DNA from 2 places in the Clostridium acetobutylicum ATCC 824 genome. Region 2 is predicted to be linked to the other one. Evidence: a T-box and tRNA genes for the amino acid it is inferred to sense, from the RefSeq annotation. Region 2 holds a T-box; the other holds one or more tRNA genes.
What was found. The T-box of region 2 lies ahead of tyrS (tyrosine--tRNA ligase). A T-box ahead of a tRNA ligase gene usually reads a tRNA of that ligase, here a tRNA-Tyr.
Positions count from the first base shown of each region.

Region 1: it has a tRNA-Tyr gene. The T-box ahead of tyrS (tyrosine--tRNA ligase) is inferred to sense a tRNA for this amino acid. The anticodon was not compared.

Region 1 is NC_003030.1:2,979,441-2,995,630, reverse strand. Features, by position in the region: gene spoIID (stage II sporulation protein D) at 1-269, shown strand, start outside; gene CA_RS14725 (M23 family metallopeptidase) at 490-1,239, shown strand; gene spoIIID (sporulation transcriptional regulator SpoIIID) at 1,330-1,584, shown strand; gene CA_RS14715 (rod shape-determining protein) at 1,765-2,787, shown strand; gene yyaC (spore protease YyaC) at 2,975-3,541, opposite strand; tRNA gene CA_RS14705 (tRNA-Tyr) at 3,778-3,862, shown strand; tRNA gene CA_RS14700 (tRNA-Val) at 3,876-3,948, shown strand; tRNA gene CA_RS14695 (tRNA-Thr) at 3,967-4,042, shown strand; tRNA gene CA_RS14690 (tRNA-Tyr) at 4,048-4,132, shown strand; SAM riboswitch class I at 4,224-4,334, shown strand; gene metK (methionine adenosyltransferase) at 4,402-5,577, shown strand; gene CA_RS14675 (SF1B family DNA helicase RecD2) at 6,300-8,519, shown strand; gene CA_RS14670 (hypothetical protein) at 8,527-9,534, shown strand; gene CA_RS14665 (ComF family protein) at 9,507-10,187, shown strand; gene CA_RS14660 (TrkA C-terminal domain-containing protein) at 10,482-11,111, shown strand; gene CA_RS14655 (betaine/proline/choline family ABC transporter ATP-binding protein) at 11,304-12,437, shown strand; gene CA_RS14650 (glycine betaine ABC transporter substrate-binding protein) at 12,430-14,001, shown strand; gene hpf (ribosome hibernation-promoting factor, HPF/YfiA family) at 14,488-15,012, shown strand; gene secA (preprotein translocase subunit SecA) at 15,238-16,190, shown strand, end outside.
Region 2 is NC_003030.1:894,385-910,574, reverse strand. Features, by position in the region: gene CA_RS04235 (FecCD family ABC transporter permease) at 1-649, shown strand, start outside; gene CA_RS04230 (YsnF/AvaK domain-containing protein) at 972-1,421, shown strand; gene CA_RS04225 (YsnF/AvaK domain-containing protein) at 1,480-1,860, shown strand; gene CA_RS04220 (DUF6143 family protein) at 1,920-2,474, opposite strand; gene CA_RS04215 (DEAD/DEAH box helicase) at 2,762-3,886, shown strand; gene CA_RS04210 (pentapeptide repeat-containing protein) at 3,876-4,511, shown strand; gene CA_RS04205 (hypothetical protein) at 4,659-5,057, opposite strand; gene CA_RS04200 (DUF2262 domain-containing protein) at 5,073-5,903, opposite strand; gene tyrS (tyrosine--tRNA ligase) at 6,255-7,457, opposite strand; T-box leader at 7,508-7,782, opposite strand; gene CA_RS04190 (cysteine hydrolase) at 7,916-8,551, shown strand; gene CA_RS04185 (helicase-related protein) at 8,587-10,344, opposite strand; gene CA_RS04180 (CatB-related O-acetyltransferase) at 10,499-11,131, opposite strand; gene larB (nickel pincer cofactor biosynthesis protein LarB) at 11,267-12,013, opposite strand; gene larE (ATP-dependent sacrificial sulfur transferase LarE) at 12,034-12,849, opposite strand; gene larC (nickel pincer cofactor biosynthesis protein LarC) at 12,874-14,136, opposite strand; gene CA_RS04160 (energy-coupling factor ABC transporter ATP-binding protein) at 14,183-14,908, opposite strand; gene CA_RS04155 (energy-coupling factor transporter transmembrane component T family protein) at 14,927-15,736, opposite strand; gene cbiM (cobalt transporter CbiM) at 15,733-16,190, opposite strand, start outside.

The sequences.
Region 1 (16,190 bases), 1.9 Mb from region 2:
AAAGAAATAGTACAGGCACTATTAATCAGATAAAGGTAGGAAATAATGTTTTACAAGCAACAAAATTTAGAAGTATAATTGGTTTGAATTCAACAAACTTTCAGATCAAGTATAATATTTCAAATATTGAGTTTGATTGTATTGGGTATGGACATGGTCTTGGAATGAGCCAATATGGAGCTAAAGCTATGGCAGATAAAGGATCGAGCTATAAAGATATAGTAAAACATTATTATACAGGGGTAGAGATTAAGGATATAAGTTACTAAAGGCTATTTATAAGTTTGCTAATTAAACAAGTATAATTATAGAAATAGGTTAGTTTCAGAGAATAGTGGAATTATAATTTGAACAAGTTCATGTTATATTCTACTTCGATGAAACTAGCTTTTTATTTTTACAATTTTTACATTAGTTTTACAAAAAAAAGTCATATAAAATGTATTTTTTGCTATGTTATGGACACAATACTAAAAGGAGGTGTTAGCAATGAATAATGATTGGAAAAACAACAAAAGTAATAAACAAAGTAGGGTGATGGATTTTTTAAAAAGAAATGCTTTTTACATAGTGTTATTTCTTTGTTTGTGTATTATAGGTGCAGTTAGCATATATATGAACATAAAGACTAACACTAAGAGTGTTTCGGTAAATCAGCCTAGTCAGAAAAGTACTTTACAGAATAAAAATAAAACATCGAAAGTAACTGATAAGGGAAATGCAGCTAAAGAAAAAATAGAGAATGCAAAGCAAGTTAATCAAAATCAAAATTTAATTAAGAAAGATACTCAATCAACAACACAAGCATCATCTAATAACGTTGTAAAAAAGAGTTTTATGGAACCAATTCAAAATGGCAATATAGTAGTTAAATTTGATACTTGGTATTCTAAAAATGGAAAGTATACTAGTATACCAGGAGAATATATATCTCCTAGTAAAGATTCCAATGTTATAGCTGCTTGTGATGGAGTTGTAAAAGCTATTGATGCTGGTAAAGTTACTATTTCAAATGATCAAACAGGTTACACTACAGTATATGATAATTTAGATGAAAAGAGCATAACTGTTAAACCGAATGATAATGTTAAACAAGGTCAAACTATAGGTAAAATAGGTGACAGTAATTACAGTAATAAATTGATAACAGATACAAGTTGTTTGTATTTTGAAATTGATCAAAAGCAAAACGATGGAACTTATTTAGCTGTAGATCCTGAAAAAATTTTAGTTCATTAAGATTAATAAATTACTTTGAAAACACTCAAAGTAATTTATGGTGATATTAATGCATATTTATTAATTAGAAGGGTTAAGGAGGTAGCAACTTTGAAAGATTACATTGAAGAAAGAGTTATGGAAGTTGCGAAATATATAATTGAGTCTAAGGCTACTATTCGAAAAACAGCTAAAGTTTTTGGTGTTAGTAAGAGTACAATACACAAAGATATGACAGAAAGATTACCTCAAATAAATCCTCAAATTGCTGAGCTTGCTAAAGGTGTGCTGGAGTTAAATAAAGCGGAAAGGCATATAAGAGGAGGAAAAGCAACAAAAATGAAGTATAAAGCTATTGAAGGTTAAAAACATTCCGTTTATAATAATATAGAAGATATATAAATATATATTTTAGTATTATTACACTGTAGGATATATTGTTTAATTTTTTAATTAAGGGAAATGTAGTTTGGATATTTTAGGATTAAAAAATATATCTATATTTAAAACGTAGAAATAAACGTATGAGATGGAGTGAATAAAGGAATGTTTTTTGGTATAGGAAATGATATGGGAATAGACCTAGGAACCGCTACGGTATTGGTTTATTTAAAAGGTAAGGGTGTTATTCTGAAAGAACCATCTGTTGTAGCAATCAATCGTACTAATAATGAAGTTTTGGCTGTTGGAGAAGAAGCAAGGCAAATGATAGGTAGGACACCAGGTAATATTACTGCAATACGTCCATTAAGAAATGGTGTAATTTCTGACTATGATGTAACAGAGAAGATGCTAAAGCATTTTATCAGAAAAGCTTGCGGTAAGAGAAGAATTTCTCAACCTAAAATTATAATATGTGTTCCTTGTGAGGCTACTGGAGTTGAACAAAGAGCAGTAAAAGATGCTGCAAAAAATGCAGGGGCTAAAAAAGTTAGTTTGATTGAAGAGCCATTAGCAGCTGCAATTGGAGCAGGTCTCGATATTACTAAAGCAAGTGGTAATATGGTTATAGATATAGGTGGAGGAACTACAGATATAGCTGTAATTTCATTAGGTGGTATGGTTGTAAGAAGCTCTATAAAAGTAGCAGGAGATACATTTGACGAATCTATAATAAAGTATATAAGAAAAAAACATAAATTAATGATTGGCGAAAGAACGGCTGAAGATTTAAAGATAAATATAGGTTCGGCATATAAGAAGGAAATAGAGGAGACTATGGAGATTAGAGGAAGAGATTTAGTTACTGGACTCCCTAAAAACGTTGAAGTATCTTCTTCAGAGATGCGTGATGCACTTAAAGAGGCTGTAAGTTCAATTGCAGAATGTGCACATGCTGTTCTTGAAAAAACTCCTCCAGAGTTAGCGGCAGATGTATCAGATAAGGGTATAATGATGACAGGCGGAGGTTCTCTATTAAATGGACTTGATAAGTTCATACAAGAGGTAACACAAGTGCCTGTATATGTGGCTGAAGATCCTGTCTCATGTGTTGCCTTAGGAACGGGTAAATCACTTGAGTATATAGACAAGATAGATATGAATGATGAGTTAAGTCTTATTAGGTAACTTTAGTTATAAATTATAGTTAAGAATAAAATTTGTAAGCGAGAAAATTAAATTTAAAATATAAGTATTCATTAAAGTCAATTTTTATATGCAAATTATAAAATATTCTAAAAATTGAATGGGCATGCTGCCCTTTCAATTTTTCCTTTAATGACTAGAATGTATTTTAATTATATTTTCTCGCTTTCTATTTTAGTGTAGATGCGCTATCTGGAAAAATACTATCACTAAAAGTTTTATGAAGATAATAAGAATGAATAATCGTTTGAACTATGACTTTTGACATTTCAAAGATTAAGTTTAAACGTATATTTCTATTAGTAAATAATTCGCTGCTTTCACAGGAATCAACTATTCCAACAATAGAAACTTCGCCAACATCTGGAAGTGACTTTCCAACGCCCTTTCCAGGATGAATAGCATAATCTCGTACTTGAATCTCACCTATATTTTCAGTATCACCTAAGCAAGCATCTATGCCTATTATTGTTGAATTTGTATGATCTTTTTTTATTTTGTACAGTTTTTTATCTATATTTAAAGCGTGGATAGGTTCCGAAATTGTCCCGTAAACGTTTAGTGGAAAGAACTTTTCCTTAAGCATTGTTCCAACCATAGGGCCAAGGCAGTCACCTATGCAGCGATCTGTTCCTATACATATTATTATTGTATTATCATCTATATAATGTTTTAAAAAATTTGAGAGCCTGTAGTATGCCATTGGTAGGTTATAAAAAGCTTTGATTTTGTTCAACAGAATCACCTCCTAGATAATTTATATGTACTTAACACTTTTAATATCACTAATAGATTTTAAAATAATAATATATATAAATGATTTGCGTGCTAAAAGTGGAGTAATTAAGAGATATTGCTGAAAAATATAATGATATTTGCCGATAATGGTCTATTATGGCCATTGATTTTTAAAGGGTATCAACGTATAATATTACTTGTTGACGCGGTGAAAACTGCTGATGCAAGTCTTGTGGAGGAATTCCCGAGTGGCTAAAGGGGGCAGACTGTAAATCTGTTAGCTCAGCTTTCCATGGTTCGAATCCATGTTCCTCCACCATTTAAATAAACTAGGGCGTTTAGCTCAGCTGGGAGAGCATCTGCCTTACAAGCAGAGGGTCACAGGTTCGAGCCCTGTAATGCCCACTTAATAAAATTTAATAAGCTGGCATAGCTCAATTGGTAGAGCAACTGACTTGTAATCAGTAGGTTGTGGGTTCAATTCCTACTGCCAGCACCAAATGTGGAGGAATTCCCGAGTGGCCAAAGGGGGCAGACTGTAAATCTGTTAGCTCAGCTTTCCATGGTTCGAATCCATGTTCCTCCACCATAAAAGACACACAAGTGTCTTTTTTTAAGTTTATATTGACTAAGATTGTTATAAAGTGTATTATTTAGTGTGTAATATAATTGAATGGAAACTCTTATCAAGAGAGGTGGAGGGAAAGGGCCCGTTGAAACCCGGCAACCGATGTATTAATTTAAGTACATAATGGTGCCAATTCCTGCAGAATTATTCTGCAAGATAAGAGAGAGAATGTTAAGTCTCTTCTTATTGAGGAGACTTTTATTTTTATATTGTAGGAGGAAGTGGATATAATGAGAAAGTTATTTACATCTGAATCAGTAACAGAAGGGCATCCAGATAAAATCTGCGATCAAATATCAGACGCTATTTTAGATGCCATATTGGAAAAAGATCCAAATGGAAGAGTTGCTTGTGAAACTACAGTGACTACAGGAATTGTTAATGTTATGGGAGAAATATCAACAAATTGTTACGTTGATATTCCTAAAATAGTAAGAAAAACTGTAAGAGAGATTGGATATACTAGAGCTAAATATGGTTTTGATTGCGATACATGTGCAGTTGTAACATCTATTGATGAACAATCAGCTGATATTGCAATGGGAGTAGATGAAGCTTTAGAATCTAAAAAAGGTGAAATGGATAAAATTGATGCAGTTGGTGCAGGAGATCAAGGTATGATGTTTGGTTATGCGACAAACGAAACTAAAGAATTTATGCCTATGCCTATTGCGCTTGCTCATAGATTATCTAGAAGATTAGCAGAGGTTAGAAAAGACGGTACTTTGGACTATCTAAGACCAGATGGAAAAACTCAAGTTACAATAGAGTATGAAGATGATAAGCCAGTAAGGGTAGATGCTATTGTAATATCAACACAGCATGGACCTGAAATAGGACATGAGCAGATTGAAAAAGATTTAATTGAAAAAGTAGTAAAGTATGTTATATCACCTGAACTTTTAGATGAAAATACAAAATATTATATAAATCCTACTGGAAGATTTGTTGTAGGTGGACCTCAAGGAGATTCAGGACTTACAGGAAGAAAGATAATAGTTGATACTTATGGTGGATATGGAAGACACGGAGGCGGTGCTTTTTCAGGAAAAGATCCAACTAAGGTTGATAGATCAGCAGCTTATGCAGCAAGATGGGTTGCAAAGAATCTTGTAGCAGCAGGAATTGCTGATAAACTTGAAATACAGCTTGCATATGCAATAGGAGTTGCAAAACCAGTATCTATTTCAGTTGACACTTTTGGTACTGGTAAGATAGAAGAAAGTAAGATTGTTGAAATAGTAGAAAAAGTTTTTGATTTGAGACCAGGAGCTATAATAAGAGATCTTAACCTTAAGAGGCCAATATACAGACAAGTAGCAGCTTATGGCCACTTTGGTAGATTAGATGTAGAATTACCATGGGAGCAGTTGGATAGAGTTGAAGCGATAAAAAAATATTTATAATAAATGCTTGATATAAGAATGGCACTGAAAAGCTTATAGTTTTTCAGTGCCATTCTTATAAGTGGCTATTTTTATTCTAGGATAACTTTAAAATATATTAGTATAATATTATACTTATGTTAAAATCTTTATATAGGATATTTTAAATTTATATATATTATGATATTATAAGAGTATTGGTTATGAGAAATCAAAATGAGAATTAATTCATAGGGAAATGGATTAATTCTTGTTCGAGGTAAATAAATTAGTAGTATACTTATTTTGTATAATATTATAAAAGAAGGTAGAGTTATGAAAAATCCATATGAGGGTGGATTTTTGCATATGATTTGGAACGTGAAGAATTTCATGATAAAGGCTTTGGTTTTTGCATTAGTTATATCTTTGGGATTGACATTTTTAGCGATTAAAACTTTCCTACATATTTTAAACCATTTGTACATTTTTGCGGGGAAGAGAGTTAGCATTGAAATATTATATCTTTCAATTTATATAGGTATTATACTAGTTCTGGAATTAGTTGAAATCATTTGCAATAAGCATCTTACAAAAATGTAAAGGTATGAGGGGGGTACATAAATTTATTGTATCTCTTTTTTACGTGAATGTTAATATTAATGTAATTATAAAATATTTATAGTGAAACTGAATTAACTACAAATACAGTTGTATTTTTTATAATAGCAAAAGAGGAATCACTATAGTAAGGAGAAATCTATATGGTAGAACTTCGTTGTGTTATTGAAGCTGTTGTGTTCAAAAATGAAGAAAATGGGTATGTTGTTGCAAACGCAAATGCAGAAGGAAAAGATAAAATTACAATTGTTGGATGCATACCGTATATTATGGAAGGCCAATCTTTAAAGATTTCAGGAGAATGGATTGTTCATCCACAGTTTGGAAAGCAATTTAAAATTGAACGCTGCGAAGAAATACTACCTAATTCTTTATTAGGTATAGAAAAATATTTGGCATCAGGAATTATATCGGGAATAGGTCCTGTAACAGCAAAAAAGATAGTTAATAAATTTGGAGAAAAAACTCTTGAGATATTAGATAATGATATATATAGATTAAGTGAAATAGAGGGAATAGGTAAAAAGAAAATAGATAAAATATATGAGGCGTATTCAGAACAAAGAGAAGTAAGAAATATTATGATTTTTCTTCAGAATTATGGCGTTACGCCTAAACAATGTGTGAAAATATATAATCACTATAAATCTAAGGCTATAGAGGTTGTGAAACAAAACCCATATATTCTTGTAGAAGAGATATCAGGAATAGGTTTTAAGACGGCAGATAAAATAGCTCGTAGTCTTGGAATACAAGGAAACTCTCCATTTAGAATTGAAAGTGGAGTATGTTATGTAATAAATGAATTTTGTGCTTTAGGTAATACATATATGCCTATAGATAAACTTGTAAAGAACTGTATTAATGTATTAAATGTAAAAAAAGAAGAGGTTGAAAAAGCAATATATGAATGTACTCTTTCTCAAAAGATAAAGGTTGAAATAATAAATGGGGAAAATTGTGTTTTTACAATGGAATATTACTATTGTGAGATAGGAATAACAAGAAAGATAATAACTCTTGCCTATGATAGTTATAAAAGCTTAGAGATAGATGTAGACCAAAAGATAATACAGTTTGAAAATGAAAATAAAATAAAATTTGCACCATCACAAGTAGAAGCTATTGAAGGAGCGTTTTCAAATGGTATAGAAGTAATAACAGGAGGGCCTGGTACAGGTAAGACAACAATAATAAGATGCATAACATATATATTTGAAGAATTAAATATGAAGGTATTTATGGCAGCACCTACAGGAAGAGCTGCAAAAAGAATGTCCGAATCAACAGGTAGGGAGGCCAAGACCATACATAGAATGCTGGAGCTTGGATATGAAGATGAGGTGTTTTTTGATAATAATAACTATAGTACACTTCAATGTGATGTTGTAATAATAGACGAGGCATCAATGATAGATGTTGTTTTAATGAACAGTCTATTGAAGTCAATAGGTATGGGTACTAGGGTTATTATAGTTGGTGATGTAGACCAGCTTCCTTCTGTGGGACCTGGAAATGTGCTGAGAGATATAATTGAAAGTAAATGTGTAAAGGTCATTAGATTGAATAATATTTTTAGGCAAGCAAAGGAAAGTATGATTACAGTGAATGCGCATAAAATCAATAGTGGTGAAATGCCCCTTCTAAATAAAAAGGATAAGGATTTTTATTTTATACGAGAAGATAATGCAGAAGCTATAACCAATACTATAATTAGTTTGGTTTACAAGAGACTGCCACTTTTTAATAAGTCTTGGAAGGCTGCTAGGGATATACAAGTGTTAGCACCTATGAAAAAGGGGATAGCAGGTGTTGCAAACTTAAATGTAAGTCTTCAAAGCATTATTAATCCTCCTCATAAAAGTAAAGATGAAATAAAATTTAGAGATAATATATTTAGAGTTGGCGACAAGGTTATGCAAATAAAAAACAATTATATGTTAAAATGGAATAGAATAAATGGAGATGGCGAAAAGACAGGAGAAGGAGTTTTTAATGGAGATATAGGGTTTATAAGTAATATAGATGAGGATAATAATGTGATAGTTATTTTTGATGATGAAAAAGAGGTTACATATGAAAGAATTAACTTAGATGAACTTGAACTTGCATATGCAATAACTATCCATAAAAGCCAGGGAAGTGAATTCCCAGTAGTGGTTCTTCCTATGACTATGGGGCCACCTCTTCTGATGAATAGGAACCTTCTTTATACAGGAATTACAAGAGCAAAGCAGCTAGTTGTAATAGTTGGGTTTCCAAAAGCAATAAAATTTATGATAGATAACGATAAAAGTTTTGAAAGATATTCAGGTCTCAAATGGAGAATCGAAGATATAATAAAAGAAGAGAGTGAGGAGTGAGAGTTTTATGGAAAAATCATGTATTAAAATTAGAGAAGAATATAGCAAGATATCTCAAACTCTTTTAAAATTATTGAGTGGTAGGGAAAGATATATAAATTTAAACTCACCTCCATATAATACTTCAAAGATTTTCTTGAATATTATAATTGATTATATAACAAATGGAAAAAGTGTACTGTATATAACAGATGAAATTGAAAGTGAAGTTGAAATAATAAAGTTAATAAAAAAAGCTAGGCTTAAAGATTATACATATTATAGGGGAAAAAGGCTATATACAACGTCTAATTTTATGATATGTAATTATGAAAATGCTTTTGATCTAGATCTTGATTTCAATCTTGTTATTTATGATGATATAAGAAGCTTTCCAATGCATAACAGAAGGGAAATAATAAGGCTTTTGGAGAAATTTGACACAAGGAAGTGTAAATTTATAGCTTATTCCGTGGATTCTATATTTGATAGAGGAAGAGAAATAATAATACCTATAAATGCTACAGGAATGCCAGTAGTTGAACCTAGAGTTATATTAACAAGAATAGACATAAATAAAGACATGCCTTATGTGGTGTATGATTATTTAAAATGGTCTGTTAACACAAACAAAAACACTATAATACCTGTTAAGGATAGTAATAGAATGAATAGTTTTTTTCATTATTTAACTAATTATGAACTTGGTTTTAAGGGAAGAGTGTTTGAATATTCTAAAGAAAATAGAAAAGAAGGATTAAAAGATCTAAAAAGGTCAATAATTATAACAGATAGGTTTGATGATATATCTAAGGATGAGAGTGATGTAAATATAATGGTGTATTTTAATGAGGACAATAGATTTAGCTTTAAATCGTTAGTTTACTTTTGTGGTAGAACTGGAAAAAGTGATATTTCAAAGAGAGGAGAGGTTATATTTATAGCTAACAAAGAAACGGAATGTATGGATATGGCTAAAAGTATAACGAGAAACTTCAATAAAATAGCATGGGAAAAAGGATTGTTAACTATTTAAAATATGTTTTTGATGCTGTAATAAGTATTATATATTATAATGATGAGAAATGTGCGGTTTGTAAAAAGGAAATTTATGATGATGAAAATATATGTAAAGAGTGTCTAAACAAGGTAAAATTTTGTGATAGTAGATATTTTATAGAGAAAAATGATATTTCATTTGAGGTATATTGTACTGCATATTATTCCAGCGTTATACGTGAAATGATAATAAAACTTAAATACAGAAAAGACTTTTTGTGTGGTGAGGTATTAGCGGAACTTATGCATAAGGTACTAATTGAGAAAAATATTCAATTTGATGAAATTGTATTTGTTCCTATGACTACACATGATTTAAAAAAAAGAGGTTTTAATCAAAGCGAATTTTTAGCTTCTAAGCTTTCAAGTAGAGTTGATAAGCCTTTGAAAAATTATATAAGAAAGAATTTACAAACTAAGGACCAAATAGGACTTACAGATGAAATGAGATGGGATAATTTAAAAAGAAGCTTTAGTTTTTATGGACCAGAGAAAATAAAGGATAAGGTTGTACTTCTTATACATGATGTGTTTACTACGGGAGCGACAGCCTTTTTTTGTTCAAAAGAATTAATAAATAATGGAGCAAAAAAAGTTATAGTATTGACTGTAGCTAAAAGTAGTATATAATATTATTATATTAAGTTAGGTTTGTGGTTGAAAGTCGATGCCAGTCGCAGGCAAAACGATCCACGTAAGTTAAACAAAGTTTTAATGAGCATGGTGCGGCTTAGAAGTAAGTCCTGCCGCTTTAGGCGAGAGTATTAGTAGTGAGAGGGTAATTCCGGGTAGCGAAACTTCCAGCAGGCGAGTGTGGGGTCAAAGACCAGGTCAACTAACTTAATATATTTTATTTAGTTATTATGAAATCGATTATAAAGAGGAGGTTCTCCATCGTATAATTTTAGGTGGAGTTTTAAAGTAATGTCTCAACATATAACAAAACCTGTTTATCAAAAAATTGCTATTGATATTGCAAACAGAATAGTATCTGGAGATTTTTCAGTAGGAATGAAATTATATGGTCGTTCTCATCTTGCAAGTCAATACAAAGTTTCTCCTGAAACCATAAGACGTGCTGTTGCTATATTAAATGATATGGATATAGTAAAAGTTGAAAAAGGTAATGGTATAATTATAGAGTCTATGGACAAATGTCTTGAATTTATAAAAAAGTATAAGGACACAAATTCATTAACATCCTTAAAAGCAGAAATTGAAGAATTAATAAATAGTAGAAATGAATTGGAGAAAAGGATAGACAGCATTACTAATGAATTAATAGACTATTCGAGTAGGTTTAGTAAAACGAATCCATTTATTCCATTTGAATTTAAAATATATGACAATTTAGATGTTGTTGGAAAAAGAATTTCAGAAACTAAGTTTTGGCAAAATACTGGTGCCACAATAATAGGTATACGTCGTCAAGGTGAGCTTATACTTTCACCTGGTCCATATGCAACATTTAAAAATAATGATGTATTTATAGCGATAGGTGATGAGGGAAGTTATTACAGAATTAAAAATTTTTTATATGATGATACAAAATGATTTAATAGATTTGAAGTGAGCGAAAGCTCATTTTTTTTATTTCCTTTTAAGCCATGATATATAAGGGTTTAGCGTTTGTACCGAATTGAGATTTAATATCATTATCCTTTACAAAGTCCTCGTCCTATAGTATAATAAGTGACAACTTCATTTTTTTGCGAAGTTGTCACTTACTGTGCAGGAGGTGTTCTTTTGATAGAACTAAAAAATATATATAAAAAGGTTAATAACAGAATTATACTAAACAATGTAAATTTAACTATTAATAAGGGAGAGCTTGTAACATTAATAGGTCCAAGCGGTTGTGGAAAAACAACTACCCTAAAGATGATTAATAGATTAATACGCCAAACTTCTGGTGAAATTTTAATTAATGGAAATAAAATACAGAATGAAGACGCTATTAAATTAAGGAGAAATATAGGCTATGTAATACAACAAACAGGACTTTTTCCTCATCTGACAGTAGAAGAAAATATTTCTATGATATTAAAAATTGAGAAAGTAGATCAAACTAAGATTGATAAGAAAGTAGAAGAATTATTAAATTTAGTCGGAATGAATCCTGAAGATTATAAATATAAGTATCCAAGCCAATTAAGCGGTGGACAGCAGCAAAGAATAGGCATTGCACGTGCTCTTGCTATGGATCCTGAAATAATACTTATGGATGAGCCATTTAGTGCCTTGGATCCATTAACAAGAAATCAACTTCAAGATGAGATCTTTTCGATACATCAAAATTTAAAAAAGACTATAGTTTTTGTGACACATGATATGGATGAAGCACTTAAATTAGCAGATAAAATTTGTATTATGAAGGACGGAAAAGTAATTCAATACGATACTCCAGACAAGATACTTAAAAATCCTAAAGATGATTTTGTGAAAACTTTTGTTGGAGAAAATAGAATATGGAATCAGCCTGAATTAATTAAAGTTAAGGATATAATGATAAATAATGTGATAAAATCTAGTCCTGAAAGAACTTCTATTCAAGCATTAGAGATTATGAAATCAAATCATGTGGATAGGTTAATTGTAGCTTCAAAAGATAATAAATTACTTGGAATTGTTACCTTAAGAGAATTGAAATTTAGTATAAATGAAAATAAAAAACTTAAGGATATTATGAAAAATAACATAACAACAATAAATGAAAATGATTCTATAGTAAATGTATTAGATATAGTTGAGAATCAAAAGATTGGTTTTATACCAGTTATAAATAATGATTCGAGCCTTGTTGGTCTTATTACAAAAAGTAGTTTGCTTTCTGTATTAAGCAATCAATTTATAAACAAGGAGGTTAATTTATATGAGTAGCTTTATTAATTTTACAATTGACAGAAAAGATCAAATTTTAAGTTTATTTTTGCAGCATATTGAACTTACTTTATTTGCAGTAATTGTTTCAATAATTATAGGTGTTCCTATAGGAATTTTAATAACAAGAGTACGGAAAATTTCTTCAACGGTTATAGCACTTGCTAATGTAGTTCAATCTATTCCAAGTATGGCTTTACTTGGATTTTTAATTCCTGTCTTTGGTATAGGAAGTAAGCCTGCAATAGTAATGGTTGTTTTGTATTCGCTTTTGCCAATTATAAAAAACACATTCACTGGATTGAAAAATATACAGCCGCATATAATAGAGGCTGCAACGGGAATAGGACTTACTAAAAATCAAATACTAGTAAAAATAAGTTTACCGCTAGCCATGCCTGTAATAATGTCTGGTATAAGAATTTCTGTAGTAACTGCTGTAGGACTTATGACTATAGCTGCATTTATTGGTGCGGGTGGTCTTGGATATCTTGTTTTTTCAGGAGTACAGACAGTTAATAATAACATGATACTAGCTGGTGCAATACCTGCCTCAATACTCGCTCTACTTTTAGATTTAATAATAGGTAAGATAGAAAACTTAGTTACCACAGAAGGAAAAAAGAATGAGGATTTAATAAAATCTAAGAAATTAAAAAAAGGTAGAAATAAAAAGTATAAAATAGTTGCGGCTATTCTTATAGTAATAACTATAATTTCAGGTTCAATAATGTTCTATAATAGTCAAAATAAAAAGGTTATAGTTATTGGGTCAAAGAATTTTAATGAGCAACTTATACTCGGTAATATGGTTGCTTCATTAATAGAACATAATACGGACTATAAGGTTGAAAGAAAATTAAACCTTGGTGGTACGAGTGTAGCTTTTAATGCTTTAAAATCTGGAAATATAGATATGTATGTTGAGTATACAGGTACAGGACTTGTGGATATAATGAAAAAGCCAACTATAAGTGATGAAAAAAAGGTTTATAATGATGTAAAAAGCTTTTTTGATAAGAACTATAATATAGAATGGCTAAAGCCTATTGGTTTTAACAATACTTATGCACTTGCAATGAAAAAAAATGTTGCTTCAAAATATAATATAAATACTGTATCTGATTTATCTAAAGTGAGTAATAATATGATTTTAGGTAGTACTATGGAATTTTTAAATAGATCAGATGGATATCCTGGATTAAATAATAAATATGGGTTGAAGTTTAACAGTACAAAAGGTTTAGACGGAGGCTTAAGGTATTCATCATTAAATAAAAATGAGACGCAGGTAACAGATGCCTTTTTAACAGATGGTCTATTACAGAAGTTTAATTTGAAGGTTTTAAAAGATGACAAAAACTTTTTCCCACCTTATTATGCTGCTCCTATTGTAAGGGAAGATACTCTAAAAAAGTTTCCTAAATTAAAACCACTTCTTATGAAACTTGCAAACAAAATTACAGATTCTGAAATGAGAGCACTTAATTATAAAGTTGATAATGGACAAGATCCTCAAAAGGTAGCAGATGAATTTTTAAGAAGTAAACATTTGATTAAATAGTTAAAAGAAGGGTGTTCATAGCTATGTTTTAAATCGCTATGAGCATCTTTTTAATTATAGAAATTATTTTAGGTTAAGAATTAGATAAATAGTATATTTTTATTTTCCAAAGTATACTATTTATTTTGTATAAGAAATAATAGGTTTTAAATAGTAACAAGAAAGTTCATATTTGTGAAGAGTTAAAAACCAAAAAAAATCAAAATTTATTATAAGAAAATATAAAATGCATATACTAATATAAAACAAAAATTTAACAGAATAAACTGAAAATATGTATAATTCAGAAAGAAAAGGTTTAAAACTAGTAGTAAACGCAAGTAATAGTGATTTAAACTCGTTTAATATATAGTTTATTTGGTTTATTCTACTTGTTTTGTCATTTTGAAAAAGTTAAAATGTAGTTATAGAAGTTAATATTAAGTTAAGATATATGATTGTAAATCAATTATACATCTATATTGGGTTTAGAGAGGGGCTGAAATTATGAAATTAATAGTTAGTGGAAAAAATTTAGAAGTCACAGAAGGCCTTAGAGAGGCTGTTGAAAAGCAAATATCCAAACTTGAGAAGTACTTTAAACCTGAAGTAGAAGCACATGTCACTCTAAGTGTCGAGAAAAATAGACAGATAGTAGAAGTTACAATACCTTTTAATGGAGTTATTTTAAGAGGAGAAGAAACAAATAATGACATGTATGCTTCAATAGATATTGTTGGAGATAAGTTGGAAAGACAAGTCAGAAAACAAAAAACAAAATTAGAAAGAAGAAAATATTCGGATTCGCTTAAGTTCCAAAATATTCCTGATTATCACAAGGAAGAACAAGAACCAGAAATAGTAAAAACTAAAAGATTTGCTATAAAGCCAATGTCTGAAGAAGAAGCAGTACTTGAGATGGAATTATTAGGACACAACTTTTTTGTATTTCAAAATGGAGATTCAAATGAGGTAAATGTTGTATATAAACGAAAAGATGGCAATTATGGATTGATTGAACCTGAGTTTTAGTAAAAGAGTAAGGAATTTTCCTTACTCTTTTGTTTGCAAATGTTAATTTTTTGTAGAAATTAATATTTAAAGACCATATGAAGTTGAATGATTATTGAATAAATGATATAATCTATTAGATATTAATTTATTATATTAAAGGTAAAAAATAATGCTAATATTATAAATGTATAGTATTGTGGCATTTTTAGTAATTTTATAAAATTTATAGTGAGGATGAATATTATGGGACTGTTAGAGAAAATATTTGGTACATATAGTGATAGAGAAGTGAAAAGGATTATTCCTCTTGTTGATAAAATAGATGCACTAGATGGATCAATGCAAGCTTTAAGTGAGGATGAACTTAAAGCTAAAACTGCTGAATTTAAGCAGAGGTATGAAAATGGGGAAACACTTGATGATTTACTTGTTGAAGCATTTGCGGTGGTAAGAGAAGCTTCATCAAGAATTCTTGGCTTAAAGCATTTTAGAGAGCAAATTATAGGTGGTATTGTACTTCATCAGGGAAGAATTTCAGAGATGAAAACCGGTGAAGGTAAAACATTAGTTGCAACACTTCCGTCATATTTGAATGCAATTACAGGTAAGGGAGTTCATGTAGTAACAGTAAATGATTACCTTGCAAAAAGAGATATGGAATGGATGGGACAGCTTTATCAATATCTTGGATTAACTACAGGGGTAATAGTTCATGATCTTGATCAAAAACAAAGACAGGAAGCTTATGCAGCAGATATAACCTACGGTACAAATAACGAGTTTGGATTTGATTATTTAAGAGATAACATGGTTATATATAAGGAAGAAAGAGTTCAAAGACCACTTCACTTTTGTATAGTTGACGAGGTGGACTCAATCTTAATAGATGAGGCAAGAACACCACTTATAATATCCGGAGAAGGAGAAAAATCCACTGAATTTTACAAGGTGGCTGACAACTTCGCTAAGATGTTAAGGAAAGAAAAAGATTTTACTATTGATGAAAAAACTAATTCAGCAATACTAACAGATGAGGGTGTTGAAAAGGCAGAAAAATATTATCATATTGACAACTATGCAGATCCACAAAACATGGAAATACAACATCATACATCTCAGGCATTAAAGGCAAATTATTTAATGAAACGTGATAAAGATTATATGGTAAAGGAAGATGAAGTAGTAATTGTAGACGA
Region 2 (16,190 bases):
TTCTTATTTAGTTCCAATAATAGCCTTTATAGGCGCACTAATCACTGCAGTTATTATATATCTGCTTGCCTACAAAAAAAATGAGGGTGTTCAGCCATTGAGGCTAGTTCTACTAGGTGTAGGTCTTTCAATGGCGCTATCTGGACTTATGATAGTTATTATGTCTCTTGCAGATAGATCAAAAGTAGATTTTATATCTAAGTGGTTAGCTGGAAATGTCTGGGGATTGGATTGGGCTTTTGTCTTGGCTATATTTCCATGTATAGTTATATTAGTGCCATATATATTGTACAAATCTAATACCTTAAATATTATTAAATTAAGTAGAGATGTATCTATAGGCGTAGGCATGTCAATTGAAAAAGAAAGATTTAAACTACTTATGGCTTCAGTTGCATTATCTTCTTTTGCCGTTTCGGTTACTGGAAACATATCATTTATAGGACTCATGGCTCCACATATAGCAAAGGCATTAGTTGGACATAGAAATCAGATGTTTATACCAATAGCAATTTTAATGGGCGGATGGCTTTTATTATTAGCAGATACTATTGGACAGCACTTACTTCAGTCTGGAAATATACCAGCAGGAATAGTAGTTTCGGTAATAGGTGCTCCTTATTTTATATATTTACTTTTAAAGAAATAATAATTTCTCTTATTTATTATAAAATTTCATATAGATATCCTAATATTAAAACTATAATGATGTTGAGCTATAAAGCTTTAAAGAAATTTTATCCAACACAAATACATCAACCAAAGAGTTAATTTTTTTAACAGAATAAATTTTAATATATGGTGATTGTGCGCATTATTCATTAAATTATTTTTTACAATATTTTACACTTAAGTTTTATATTATACTCTGTACACTTATTTCTTTTCTTTCCATATTTAAAACAGGATAATATATTTCTTATAGGGTAATATATAAGTGGGCAAAAATTATTATATGGAGGTGCTTGCACATGGGAATATTAGATGGACTTTTTGGAGAAAACGATGATAATAAAAAAGCAGATACAAATAACGATGCCAAACTTAAACTTCGTAAAGAAGAACTTGATATCAACAAGGATAAAGTTCAAAAAGGTGAAGTAGAACTTGGCAAGGAAATTATAGAAGAGCATAAAGCCGTTGATGTCCCTGTAAAACGTGAAGAAGTAGTAATTGAAAGAAAAGCTCTAAACAATGAAGCAAGCGATTCACCTATAACTGACGAGGAAAGTATTAAAATTCCTGTCAGCGAGGAAAAAGTTAATGTTGGTAAGCATACAGTACTAACTAGTGAAGTTTCAGCCCATAAACATGATGTAGAAGACACTCATCATGTAGATGAAACTCTTAAAAGAGAAGAAGCCAGAGTAAACAGAACAGGCGATGCTGATGTAGTTGATACTCAGCCTAAGCAGCAGTAATATAATAAAAACACCTCCGATGATATTCTCGCGAGGTGTTTTTTAAATTAAATAGGAGGTGTTTTTGTTGAATTCCTCAACTGAAAATGTAACCCTAAAGCTTAAGTCGGAACAATTAGACATAGCCAAACAGTGGATACAAACAGAGGATGTTAAAGCCTACAAGGAAACTTCCTCCATACAAAAAACTTTTACTATACCTGTTGAACGTGAAGAACTCGTAATAGAAAAAATACCTACGGCTTCTGATGATAAAAAAGAAGTTATACGAATACCTCTAAGTGAGGAGGAAGTTAACTTTTCAAAACATAGGATAATTTTAGAGGATGTATCAATATATAAAAATCAAATAGAAGATGTAAGACACATTGAAGAAACCTTAAAAAAAGAAAATCCTAAAATAGAAACCTTCGGTAATGCTAAGGTAATAAAAAAATAATTTCTATTAAATAAGAGCTGCAAAACTAAAAACATATGCAGCTCTCTTTTATTATTCCCCTAATATATTGGCTTTTCTGACCAACCAAATGCAACTATTGCCTTACTAAGACTTGCTCCTAAAGATTTTATGACTATTACATAATTTCCATTAGGTCCCTCTATAAATTTTCCATCTTCTTCAGCTACTAAAGTTGTTTTAGGCGGTACAATCCTCTCATAAACATTAACTCCTTCACATGGCAATTCACTAGTAAAATCAGTAAATCTAATATCCACCTTGTTTTTGGGAAGAGGTCTTAAAGAAGTATTTGTAGGTGATACTCTGTGTGATATCCTTCCCTTTTGAGGAAGATTTGTATTAAGCCATACCTCAGCAATTAAATACTCACTAGACAAGTTTGTAATGGTAAATACATAAGCATACAAATCAATTTTTGAGTCACATGGATTTATCAAACCTGCCCAAGCACCTATGCCTTTATCTACTCCCAAAATTCCTGTTTGTCCTACAAAATACCTTCCCTTTACTGATTCTTCTTGAGAAACTGGAATGCTAACTACTTCTTTCTTTACAATACTTTTATCTTCAAAAAACTGATTTTCGTATTTCATAATTACATCCCCTACGTTTTTTTACGGACTCAATGTAGTCCTTATCAATATATAATATTCAGACTATGTAAAGCTGTTCATAAATTTATGAATCTATGTTCACATTTTATAAAAAACACTTAATCTTCTTTTTACTATAGTATTAAAAAACTTATATGACTTATACTATTATAGGTAAACTATTAACTTATGTATGTCAGTATGGTATTATTAACTATGCTAACCATATAAAATACATAGTACTAAAGGGAAAATTTTTTTATCCCTATAACGAAAGGTAGAAAACAATGAATTTTAAAAAATTAGGAATTAGTGAAGCACTAGTTGAGGTGCTAAAAAAGAGTGGTATTACTGAGCCAACTCCAGTTCAAGCTGAGAGTATAAGCCACATTAAAGGTGGAAGAGATGTCATTGGAGAAGCCCAAACAGGTACCGGAAAAACCCTTGCATTTCTACTCCCTATTTTTGAAAATATATCACCAACATTAAGCGCAGTTCAAGCCTTGATTGTAACACCTACAAGAGAGCTTGCCCTCCAAATAACAGAACAAGCTTTAAAGCTTAAAGAAGCTAAGGATATAAATATATTAGCTGCCTATGGTGGTAAGGATATAGCCTCCCAACAAAAAAAACTTAGAGGAAGCACTCATCTTATTATTGCAACACCAGGTAGACTTTTAGATCTTATCCAGAGAAAAACTGTAGATCTAAGAAAGTTAAAAAGTTTTGTACTTGACGAAGCAGATCAAATGCTTTTAATGGGCTTTAAAAATGATGTAGAAGAAATCCTTAAAAATGCTCCTAAAAAAAGGCAAATGCTTTGTTTCTCTGCAACTATAAGCCCTGCTGTAAAAAAATTAGCCTATAGATACATGACTAACCCTCTTACAATATCTACAAAGAAAAAAGAGGTTACTTTAGAAAACATTGAACAATTTGTAGTAGAAACCACTGACAGAAAAAAATTAGAAGATTTGTGTACCGCATTAAAGCAAGATAATCCCTTTATGGCTATCATATTTGGAAGAACCAAAAGAAGAGTAGATGAACTTGAAGTAGAGCTTTATAGAAGAGGTTTTGACTGTCAAAAACTTCACAGTGATTTAACTCAAACAAAACGTGAAAGAATTATGAAGTCCTTTAGAAATGGTGATTTTCAATACCTTCTAGCTACAGATGTAGCATCAAGAGGTCTAGATATAAGTGGAGTAAGTCATATATATAATTATGATGTTCCAGATAATCCTGAAAGCTACATACATCGTATAGGTAGAACTGGAAGAGCTGGAGAAGAAGGCTACACTTGCTTGTTCGCTGCTGAAAGAGATAAAAGAAAATTAGAAGATATAGAAGCTGCCATTAAATTTAAGATACCTAGAAGAGATTTAACTGGAGGTAAAAATGAACGCTAAAGGCAATTTTAATTACAATAGTGCAGAAAAAAAGAACAAAAACTTCATGTATCAAAATCTTGAAAGAAGCCATTGCTACAGCTGCGACTTTTCAATGTCTAATTTCAACTATGTAAATTTTAGAGGAGCACACTTTAAGTTCTGTAACCTTTATAAATGCAGCTTTAAGCATGCAGAATTCATTGGCTCAAATTTAAAAGGAAGCGATTTTAAAGATGCAGTGTTTGAAAATACTGTTTTTGACTCAGTAAGACTTGAAGATGTTAGCTTTAAAGACGCAAAATTTATAAATACTATATTTGTATCAACCAATACAGCCGCAGCTAAAAACTTAGATATAAAAAATCCAGGTATAAGAATCTTTAATGAAATGCCTAAACTTGAAATTAGTGATAACTTAAAAAATGCTGTTTTAAGTGCAATGGAAAATAAATATATAAAAAAATCACGAATTCTCGATACAAAGGATGGAGGAATAAATACTCTAAGTCTTATGCTTCTTCTAGAAAATTTTGACGAAGAAACATTGATTAAGGGGCTTACACTTCTTAATAGTCAGATAGATAGAGATTTTTATACTCTTAGCTATATAACAAAATTCTTAGAAAATATGCCTAAAGAGTAAAAATTAAAGAAAGGTGCTAGCATATAAACACCTTTCTTATTTATTATCTATCCAAGTACACCTTAGTTGTAGCCTTTAAAGTTATTTAATTTCTATTCACTTTTATTTTACCTATTTTCTTCTTTCCATTTTCACTCGTTTTAAAGCCTAACAATTATGTGTAACCTCTAATTTATTGTTTGGATATATAGTTCCATAAGTGGCACAAAAAAGCATACATCCACATACATCACTGCTAAGCCCAAAATTTATTCTATCTTCATAAGTATCAAGACTATCAGCTCTAATTGTAGACACAAGTTTCTTTAAATCAAGCATCCGCAAGTATTTGTAAATTATTTTATAACTTGTTAATTTGTCTTCATTTCTATATACATTGTAATCTTGAATCTTTTTATAAATTAGGCTCGGACTATAAAGATCATGGTTTACCTTTCCATACTCATCTTCAAATTTTTTCATTTCTTCTACTATGTAATTAGGGTATTTTTTCTCTCTTTTTTTCTGGTCTCCAAACTCCCAAAAGGGATAAGCTATGTCACACAAATATTCTATAAACCACTAACCCGGAATATCCGCATCCTCCAAACCATGATTTAAATCACCTGAAATTAAAATTGAGTGTCCCCAAAATAAATCTCCATCATCATGCCAAAATTCAAATTCTCCATTTGGTCTTACCGTAATAGCTTCAAGCTTCATACGCTTTTTAAATTCTTCAGCTGTTATTTCTTCCTCATCCTCTTCAAGCCAACTTTCATTCTTTAAACCAAGAAGCTTTTCAACCGCATAATCACAAACACGCTTTTGCCACATTAATTGATTATTCCACAAGTCTTTTGCGACCTCTAAGCTAGAGGCTATATTTTCATCATCATCTAGTAGCAAATTAAGATTAATTCTATCTTCTCCCCAAATTATATTTCCACCATACCACTTAACCATTCTATCAAAAACAAGGCTTCCAAAATCAGGATCAACATAAGTAACTGTTTTTTGAAGTTCCTTTAAGTATTCATTTAATTCCTTATCATTTGAAACTTCCTCAATAAATCCTTCTAAAAGCGCATCAGGTCTACCAAATACACTTTTCTCAATCATACGCGCTTTTATTCTTACTATGGTTTCTGCTTTTATTACCTTCTGTATACTTTTTAATTCTTCATCTGTAACTTTTTTCTTAATATGAAGTGGTGTGGTTTTTATACTACTACCATTAATTCTCCATGCATCTAGTTCTGTATTTAAGGTCCATATGTTCTCGCCACCTGCTCTTCCAGCAGTAACTCCACTTATAGATACTATCCCTGTTATTTCTGATACAGGACATTCTTTTAATTGCTCCAATAGATCTTTTTCTGTTTTAGAATTATTTCTTAAAGTATTTAACATTAGTTATACTTCCTTTCTTATGTTGACTATCTTACTAATATCCAATTATCTTAAAATATTATTCTACTCTTCAGCAACTCTGCCTACCCCATAAAGTATTTCACAAAAATAATATTTTGAGGCTACGACCTTTTTCAATTTCTATAAACTAGTTTTACCTCTTTTATAGAAATCCATTCCAAAACCTTGTAGGGAAGCTTTTTAAGCCTTTTTTGTTTGTGATAAATCTCCTCATAAAAACTTAAGCTTAAATATATTTAATAATTCATCCATGCATTTAAGCACTTTCCTATTATTTCTGATTTAATATAATTAAATTATTATATGGAATTATACCATAATTTTATGAAATTATTCTACTAATAGCTTTACAATTTTTTTCTTTCCTATTTGAATTACATCATTACTTTTTAAGATAATATCATTAAAATCTATAACTTTTCTTCCATTTAGTTTTACCCCACCCTGAGCGATAAGTCTTCTTGCTTCACTTTTTGATGTATTTGAATTAATTTTTACAATTGCCTCAATTAAATTATTCTCTGACCTAACTTTAAAAATCGGTATATCTTCTGGAATTTCTTTATCTTGAAATAGATTTTTAAAGTATATTTCTGCATTAAGGGCTTCTGCTTCATTATGGTATAAACAAACAATTTCCTTAGCAAGCTTCATTTTTATATCTCTAGGATTAACTTTATCCTCATTAAGCTGTTTCCTAATTATATCAATTGCGTCTGGATGCATATCTGTACAAAGCTCAAAATATTTAATTATTAAGCTGTCCGGTATTTGCATAACTTTTACGTACATATCCTTTGCACTTTCTTCAATACCAATATAGTTACCTAAGCTTTTACTCATCTTTTCTTTTCCATCTATCCCTTCTAACAGAGGCATAAATATAGCTATCTGTTTTTCCTCTCCATATTCTGCTTGAAGAGTTCTCCCCATTAAAAGATTAAATCTCTGGTCAGTCCCACCAAATTCAATATCAGCTTTAATAGCCATTGAATCATACGCCTGCATTAAAGGATAAAAAAATTCATGTATTCCTATACTTTGCTGATTTTTAAACCTCTTTTTGAAGTCCTCTCTTTCAAGCATTCTAGCCACTGTGTATTTTGAAGCAAGCTCAATTACCTCTTTAAAATTTAATTTTTCTAACCATTGGCTATTAAACCTCAAATCAGTTTTATTCCTATCTAATATTTTAAATATTTGCTTTTCATAAGTTTCAGCATTTTTCATAACCTGCTGACTTGATAGCTGCTTTCGTGTTTTTGATTTTCCCGTAGGATCTCCTATCATTCCTGTAAAATCACCTATAATTATAACTATTTTATGACCTAGGTCCTGAAGCTGTTTTAATTTTCTTAATACCACTGCATGACCTAAGTGTATATCAGGCGCACTTGGATCAAGTCCTAATTTAACCACTAATTGTGTATTTTCCTTTTCTGCTTTTATTAACTTCTCTTTTAATTCTTTAGCATCTATTATTTCTTCTGCGCCCTTTTTTATTATTTTTATTTGTTCATCAATATTCTTCATTATATTTTCTCCTTTATATTTTTATATAAAAAAAACTCCCATCCTTAATTAATAAGGACGAGAGTTACATTCGCGGTACCACCTTAATTTATTAGCATCTCACAATACTAACCTTTTCAAGTACGATGTATAGAATTCATACATGATACTCTATCCTTTTAACGTTGGAAAGGAATACGCCTTCAGCCTACCACCTTCTAGTTTGAAAGCTTTGGTGAGGTGCTCAGAGATGTATTCAGAATACTTATTCTTGCTTCCTCTCAGCTAACGGAAGCTCTCTGTAAAAGCTCTAGGTAATCCTACTCTTTCTCTTCAATGCATTTAAATATATTTTTTTACCAATACTATCATATAAATAATAAAAAATCAACACATTGCATTAATCGAAAATGGAAGTAACAACATCATTGCATATCACATACTATATAAACGTACAAACTCATATTAGGAGGATTACTGTGATATATTTTTGCCCCTTTCATAGAAACGCTTTCAATTACTTAAATGATGATTTTAGATATACTGGGTTTCAAAGACAAGACAAAACAATTATAGATAACTGGAATACAGTTTCTACACCTCCTGCACCTACGCTAAAACCAGTAAAGATTGATCCTAGAAATACTGCACTTTTAATATTAGATATGGAAAATACACTATGTACAAATCCAGAATGTAGAGCTTCTATACCTAAAATTCGTAATTTACTTGTAAAGGCTCGCGAAAACAATATACCAGTCATTTATAGCCTTAGACCAACAGCTACTGCTTTAGATGTAATTAAACCTTTAGCTCCTCTGCCAATGGATCTTGTTGTAAGATCTGGTGTGGACAAATTCTATAAAACTAATCTAGGCGAAATATTACAACAAAAAAACATTAAAAATGTTATAGTTACAGGCTATGCTGCAAACGGAGCAGTTCTTCATACTGCTACTGGTGCTGCTCTTCGTAATTATAATGTAATTGTTCCTGTTGATGCTGTATCCGCAGACGTTCCCTATGCTGAACAATACACTGCCTGGCATATGATTAATAGTCCTGGAACAAGGGATAAGGCAGTATTAACACGAACTAATCTAATATCAATTTAAGGTGCGAAAAACACCTTAAATTAATTTTTTAATACTTACATGCCTACTAATATATTATTTATATCTTCGCTTACTCTTATTCTTTCACTATAAACCCACTCTTCATCAAATTCCAAATTGAATATTTTAGAAAATGAGTAATACATGTTTATCTTTTGATAGTAAATTTCAAGCTCATCTAAGCTCCCTCTAAAACATTCTGGTTTAAATATACTGTCCTGCTTATTAATAAAAATCTCAACTACGTATCCCGAGAAAGTGCTCATTAATTCTTCCTTTGATACATCAAAAGGAACCTTTAATAAATCCCATTGAACCTCCTCACTTAATTTATATTTCTTTATCCTATCCAATATCATCATATATTCACTTATATCCATTTTGGTGTAGTAATCTAACTTTTCTTGTCTAGTGCTCCACAAAGCTAACTTTTCACTTAAAGGCAGTCCTTTAATCCTAAGTATAGCCTCAGAAGGACCAATAACAGCTCTTCTTATACTTTTATCCTCTTCCTCTAATTTTTCCTTAATAAAATCTTGAGTATCTCCTGCACTTGCCACATAGCCAACATCATAAATTCCAATTCTTCCCGCACGTCCGCTTATTTGCTTTACTTCTTGTGAAGTTAACTCCCTTATTTGTTCTCCATCAAACTTTCTTATGTTTATAAAAATTATTCTTCTGATAGGTAGATTAACTCCCATTCCTATAGCATCAGTAGTTACTAAAACTTTAGTCTCTTTTTTTATAAACTGTTCATATTGAAGTTTTCTAACCTCTGGTGGCAAATCACCATATATTATACTTGCTTTAATGCCTCTAGCAGAATAACTTTGAGCTATTTCAAGCACTCTCTTCTTAGAAAATACAACAACAGCGTCTCCTTCTTTTATATCCTTATAGTTAAAGCTTTCATCCTCAACTTCAAGTGGAATAGCTCTCTTGTACTCCTTTATCTCATACTCATCCTCGCAATCCTTTATGATTGTTTCAAGTATATACCTTGCATTAATAGCACCACATATATGAATTTCATCACACTTTAGTCCAAGAAGAGCCTTACTCCATGCTATTCCTCTTTGATAATCACTGATCATTTGGATTTCATCAATAACTGCTATGTCATAGTGCTCTTTTAAATCTACCTTCTCTATTGTGCAGGATATATGAGTAGAATCTGGTTTTAAAATTTCCTCTTCGCCAGTCAATAAATCGCAAATAATCCCTTCATTATTTAATTTTTCGAAATTCTCTAAGGCAAGAATCCTCAATGGTGATAGATATACCCCTCTCCTTGCTGTTTTAAGGCGTTCTACAGCATTGTAAGTTTTTCCTGTATTTGTATCACCTAGATGGATATAGAACTTTCTATGCATTCTGCGTGTTTCAATGTATTCATTTTTAGGGTTATCTGGGAATTTTTCTTCAAATTCTTTTGCTATAAGCTTAGGAATATGATGTTTAGTGAGTACTGTCATAAGTCCTGAATTATAAAAAGCATTATAATTCTCTTCTAAAACCTCATAAAAATCAAAATTTGTTCCGTTTTTCTTATTATAATATTCAAGCATCCTTTTACCGGTGTCATTTAAAAGCTCTTTATACCTATCATATGTATAATCAAAATCTCTAAAGCCTTCCTTCTCAAATTCCTTTAGCTGCCTTAACTTTTTTCTTATTGCAGATTCATGCTCTATAAGTGCACCTGGCTTTGAATGATGTACAATCTCCTCAATTTGATTAATTTGACTTTTTAATTTTTTAAATTCTCTTTGAGCACCATTTTTCTTCATATATACCTCCCCTATATTATTACTCTAATTATATTATATCTATTATATGTTAATTATAAAAACCTCTTTAATAATTTTATAAATATTTATAAGGACGCAATTAGGTAGGCATATATTATTATAATATGAGCCTACCTTTAAATTACACATTAACTTAAATTAATTTATCAATGTTTCCGGATTTAAAATATTGAATATTTTCTCTAATCTTTTCGTACGGCAAGTTCCACCACTTAATTTTTAAAAGCTTTGAAATCACGTCGTCATCAAATCTTTTCTTTATAACCCTTGCTGGTACACCTGCAGCAACAGTATAAGGCGGAACATCTTTAGTAACTACTGCTCTTGCTCCAATAATCGCACCATCACCAATTTTTACTCCTGACATAATTACAGCATCATAACCTATCCATACATCATTTCCTATTACAATATCCCCCTTATTATCCCATGCCTCCGTTATTCTTTTAACGTCTAAATCCCATTCTTCATAAAATATCGGGAATGTATAGGTAGATAGTGATTTCATACTGTGATTTGAGCTGTTCATAAGAAACTTTGCTTTGCATGCAATTGAACAAAACTTTCCAATTATTAACTTATCACCATTTATAGGATACTGATATAGTACATTATTTTTTTCAAAATCTCTTGCGTCATTATAAAAATCATTATAGATTGTATAATCTCCAACTTCTATATTTTTTCTTGTAATAACATTTTTAAGATATACAGTTTGGTAATCATTACTTCTTGGATATATTTTATTTAAATTTGGAATAGTCATATTTATTTCTCTCCTTTTTATTGTGCTATTTTTTGACTATTCCACTACTACAATGCATTTTTTCATAAAACCACTTCCTAGTTGTCTTTGTTTTAAATTACATTTATAATCTTCACTTTAAAAGTAGAAATCTCTCTATAATTTATTAATCATACTGGCATTATAAGCCGCACCAAAGCCATTATCTATATTTACCACGCTCACACCACTAGCACAGCTGTTCAGCATTGACAATAAAGCTGAAATCCCTCCAAAATTTGCTCCATAACCAACACTTGTTGGAACTGCTATTACAGGTTTATCAACTAATCCACCTACAACACTAGCTAAAGCTCCTTCCATTCCCGCAACTACTATAACAACCTTAGCTCCCTTAATAACATCTAATTTAGAAAAAAGCCTATGTATTCCTGCAACTCCTACATCAATTACTTTTTCAACCTTATTTCCTAATATTTTTGCTGTCTCGTAAGCTTCCTCTACTACTGGTAAATCAGAAGTTCCTGCTGCCACAATAGCTATATAACTATCTGTAACTTTTTCATCTTTTTTTCTAATAGTTATTGTTCTTCCAAGTTTATTGTACTCTGCATCAGCACATATTTGCTTTACTGATTTATACATTTCTTCAGTTGCCCTAGTTCCTAAAATATTATTATTTTTTGTAAGCATAAATTTAACAATATCACTAACTTGTTTCACTGTTTTTCCCGCACAATATATTACTTCTGGGTATCCAACTCTAATTTCTCTATGATTGTCTATCTTTGCAAACCCTAAATCTTTAAAAGGTAAATCCTCTAGTTCTTCAAGAGCTTTTTCTATGTCTATTTTGTTATCTCTAACACCTTGTAATAAAAGCTTAATCTCTTCTTTATCCAACAGTTTTTCCTCCCAAGGTTTTATTTATCAGAAATTTTGGCTATAGTCTCATTGAAGCTTCCTACCCTATATCCTTGCAAATCTAATGATACATATTTAAATCCACATTTTTTTATATTCTCTGAGATAGTATCTAAAAGCTCTTCATTAAACAATTTGCTCCTATCCTCTCTAGCGACTTCAATTCTTGCCAAGTCATCATGACACCTTACTCTAATAGCTCTAAAGCCAATACTCATCATATATCTTTCTGCTCTTTCAATTTTCTCAAAATCTTCTACCTTAAGTTCATTTCCATAAGGTATTCTTGTTAAAAGACAAGCATATGGTGGTTTGTCCCAAGTTTTAAGTCCTAGTTCCTTTGAAAAGGTTCTTATTTCTGCTTTAGTTAATTTACATTCTAAAAGAGGACTTTTTACTGATAATTCCTTCAAAGCTCTTAGTCCTGGTCTATAATCCTTTATATCATCAAAGTTTGTACCATCAATTACACAATCATATCCCTGTCTTTTAGCTGCATCTAATATCATGCTAAACACTGCAGTTTTGCATAAATAGCATCTATCTTCTGGATTAAATTTAATTGAATCAATAATAGGTGCTTTTATAATTTCATGTTCTACTCCTAATTCCTTTACTAACTCCTCTGCTTCTCTTATTTCCCACTTTGGAATATATGGAGATAAAATTGTAACTGCCTTTACGTTATCTCCAAGGGCTTCTTTTGAAGCTTTAAGCAAAAAAGTACTATCTACACCACCTGAAAATGCTAAAACTACTTTTCCTAAGCTTTTAAGGTACTTTATTAGTTCCTTATATTTTTCATTATTTATCACTTATTTTCCACCTCTCATCTAATATTATTTTAAATCTTGTTTATATACTGCTTTATATACCTTATGTATGGATACATTTTTTTCTCTTGCTATATCCTTGCACTCCTCATATTCTGGTTTGTACTTCACAAGCTCGCCTTTATAATAAGCTTTCTTTACTGTAATATCTCCGAATTCTGTTTTTACTTTTGAAAACTCTCTTTTTAACATTATTTTTTCAACCTTATACCTTCTAACTCCTATGGATGTAGTTTCCTCAAAAATAACATCTAAAACTTCTCTTTCTGACTTTTCATTAGTCAAAACACTGAGTTTTATTCCCGGTCTTCCTTTTTTCATACATATAGGTGTTTTAAATACATCTAAAGCTCCTACCTTAAAAAGCTTTTCCTCCACATATCCATAAATCTCTGGATTCATATCATCTATATTAGTTTCAAGTATATATTGATTTTCTATATCTTGAAAGCTCTCTTCTTCTCCTAAATACACTCTTAAAACATTTGGAATTTCTAGATCCCTATGCCCTATTCCATATGCTGTCTTTTTAATTATGAAATCAAGCTTTTGTGTGAATTCCTTAACATTTGCTGCAAGTATAGCTGCTCCTGTTGGAGTGGTTGTTTCAAATTGAACTATACCAGTATTTATAGGTATATTCTTTAAAATTTCCACTGTTGCCGGCGCTGGTACTGGCATAATTCCATGAGCACATCTAACAAAGCCTCCTCCAACTTGAACTCTAGATGCAAGTATCTTATCTACTTTTAAGTAATCTATGCAAATAGCTGCCCCTACAATATCCACAATTGAATCGACAGCTCCAACCTCATGAAAATGTACTTCATATAATTCTCTTCCATGAACTTTCGCCTCTGCCTCTGCAACTTTCATAAATATATTTAAACTAAGCTTTTTAACCTTGTCATTTAATGTACTTGAGTTTATTATTTCCTCTATATCCCTTAAACTTCTATGATGATGCTCATGACTGTGCGCTGGTTCATCGTTTTTAATTTCGTGATGATTGTGCTTATGCTCATGATTATGTAAAACTTCTTCTAATTCATGTTTGTTATGATGTTCATCCTTTAATATAACATCTACTCTAGTTCCTGTTATTCCAAGCTTTTGCCCTTTTTCAATTTTTATTTCGTATTCCGATCCCAAATTAAGCTTTAAAAGCTCATCAATTAAATATTTCTTAGGAACTCCTAAGTCTACAAGTGCCGCTAAATTCATATCACCACTTATTCCACAAAAACAATCATAATACAATATCCTCATATTTATCACTCCTCTTACTCTTAACCGCTTACTTGTCCAATGTTTATCATATAATATTACATTCCATTAAAAACTCTCTATCGCTTATAATATTTTCATATCTATCATCTCTTATTATTTTATGATTTTCTGAAAATACAACAGCTCTATTAAATACTCCTTCAATATATTCAAAATCATGAGTTGCGCAAATTATAGTCTTACCACTTTTATTTAAATCTATTAAAAGCTCTTTTAAAAAGCGTTTTCCTTTTGGATCTATTGCATTCATAGGTTCATCTAAGGTTATCACCTCTGGATTCATGGCTAGTACGCTGGCAATAGCTACTCTCTTTTTCTCTCCTCCGCTTAAGTTATATGGATGTTCCTCCTTTAACTTTTCTATATTAAGCAGCTTAAGGCAGTCTCTCACCCTTTTATCTACCTCTTCTCCTTCAAGTCCCATTTGCATAATTCCAAATGCCACCTCATCAAATACTGTAGAACAAAATAACTGAGCGTCAGAATTTTGGAATACAAATCCCACTCTTTTATGAAATAACTTTAAGAATTTATTGTTTTTTAATGTATTCTCATTTATTTCATTATTGTCAAATACATACCTACCACTGCTTGGAAAAAGAATCCCGTTCAATACCTTTAAAAAAGTTGACTTTCCGCTGCCGTTAGGACCTATAATAGCCACAGCTTCCCCCTCATTTATATCAACATTTACATCGCACAAAGCTGCCCTATTCTTATATGTAAATGAAACTTTCTCTAATTTTATCATTAATAACTCTCCATTCTATTAGTATTGCAAATGAATGAATCTTAAGTATATGAATATAATAAGTAAAATTAAGTTTATTATCATGTATATATAATCATTTTTTTGGAATTTCAAATTTGCTTTTGTAACGTATTCTCCTACAAATCCCCTGCACTCCATAGCACTAAACATCTCTTCACTCATCTTATAAGATTTTATAAACAAATTTCCCATGATTCCTGTGAATGAATTATATTTATTATAGCTTATGCCAACTGTTCTAAGTTTTAAAGCATATAACAAGTCTATAGAATACTCTCCTAAGACAACAATATATTTTATAGTTATATCCATAATCCATATAAAGATATCTGGAACAAATAATAATTTTAGTGATTTATTAACCTCGTTCCATTTAGTAGTGTGTGATAATAAATTTACAAGTATTATAGTTATTATTATTTTTTGAACGATAAGTACACTATTATAAGCATTTCCATAAAGAATGGATGGAAATAATGCAATAAAGGTTATAATAGGAAATATAAGGCTTCTAAAAAATATTCTTTTTCTCAGTTTATTTTCTATAAAAAATAGAGCTATCAAAACATATGCGTCCATTACTAATAAACTACCTATATTCCTTGATATCGCCACACATATTATAAGAACTATATTACTTATAACCTTCAGTGTAGGATTTAATGAGTATATTACCCCATTAGTATTTTTATTTTGCTTAATTATTGCTATTGTTTTGATTAATGAATAAATGCTTTTTTCTACATAGGAGTCTTTTTCTTCCTTAGGAATATATTTATCCTTTTCTGAAAGCCACTTTGGAATCATACTTTCTCCTTTTTTACCTTCTCTAAAATTTTAAATATCATTAGTATTATTACTACTCCAACCACTGCTGCCAATATATATCCAATATAGTCCTTTAAATTACCTACATTATATCCCTGAAATAGTGAATTAAACTTAAAACCATTTTTCATTCCCTTAGGTGTAAAACCTATAAGATTTTTAATTTGCTTTACATTCCATTCTCCCCATGCTGTACCGCTCGACAAAAGTCCTAATGGGGTAGCCAAAATAAGTAGCCCCAGTATAACGTACAAAAATCTATTTTTACTATTGTTTTCCTTGTATATTATTTCAGGAGAAGCTTTCTTTACATAGCTGTACGCTCCAACTGTTATAATTCCTTCTAAAAATCCAACCACCAACAAATGTGGTATTAACATAGATGGAATAGATACTGTTAAACCATAAGGACTATATAGTGGCTTTCCTAAAG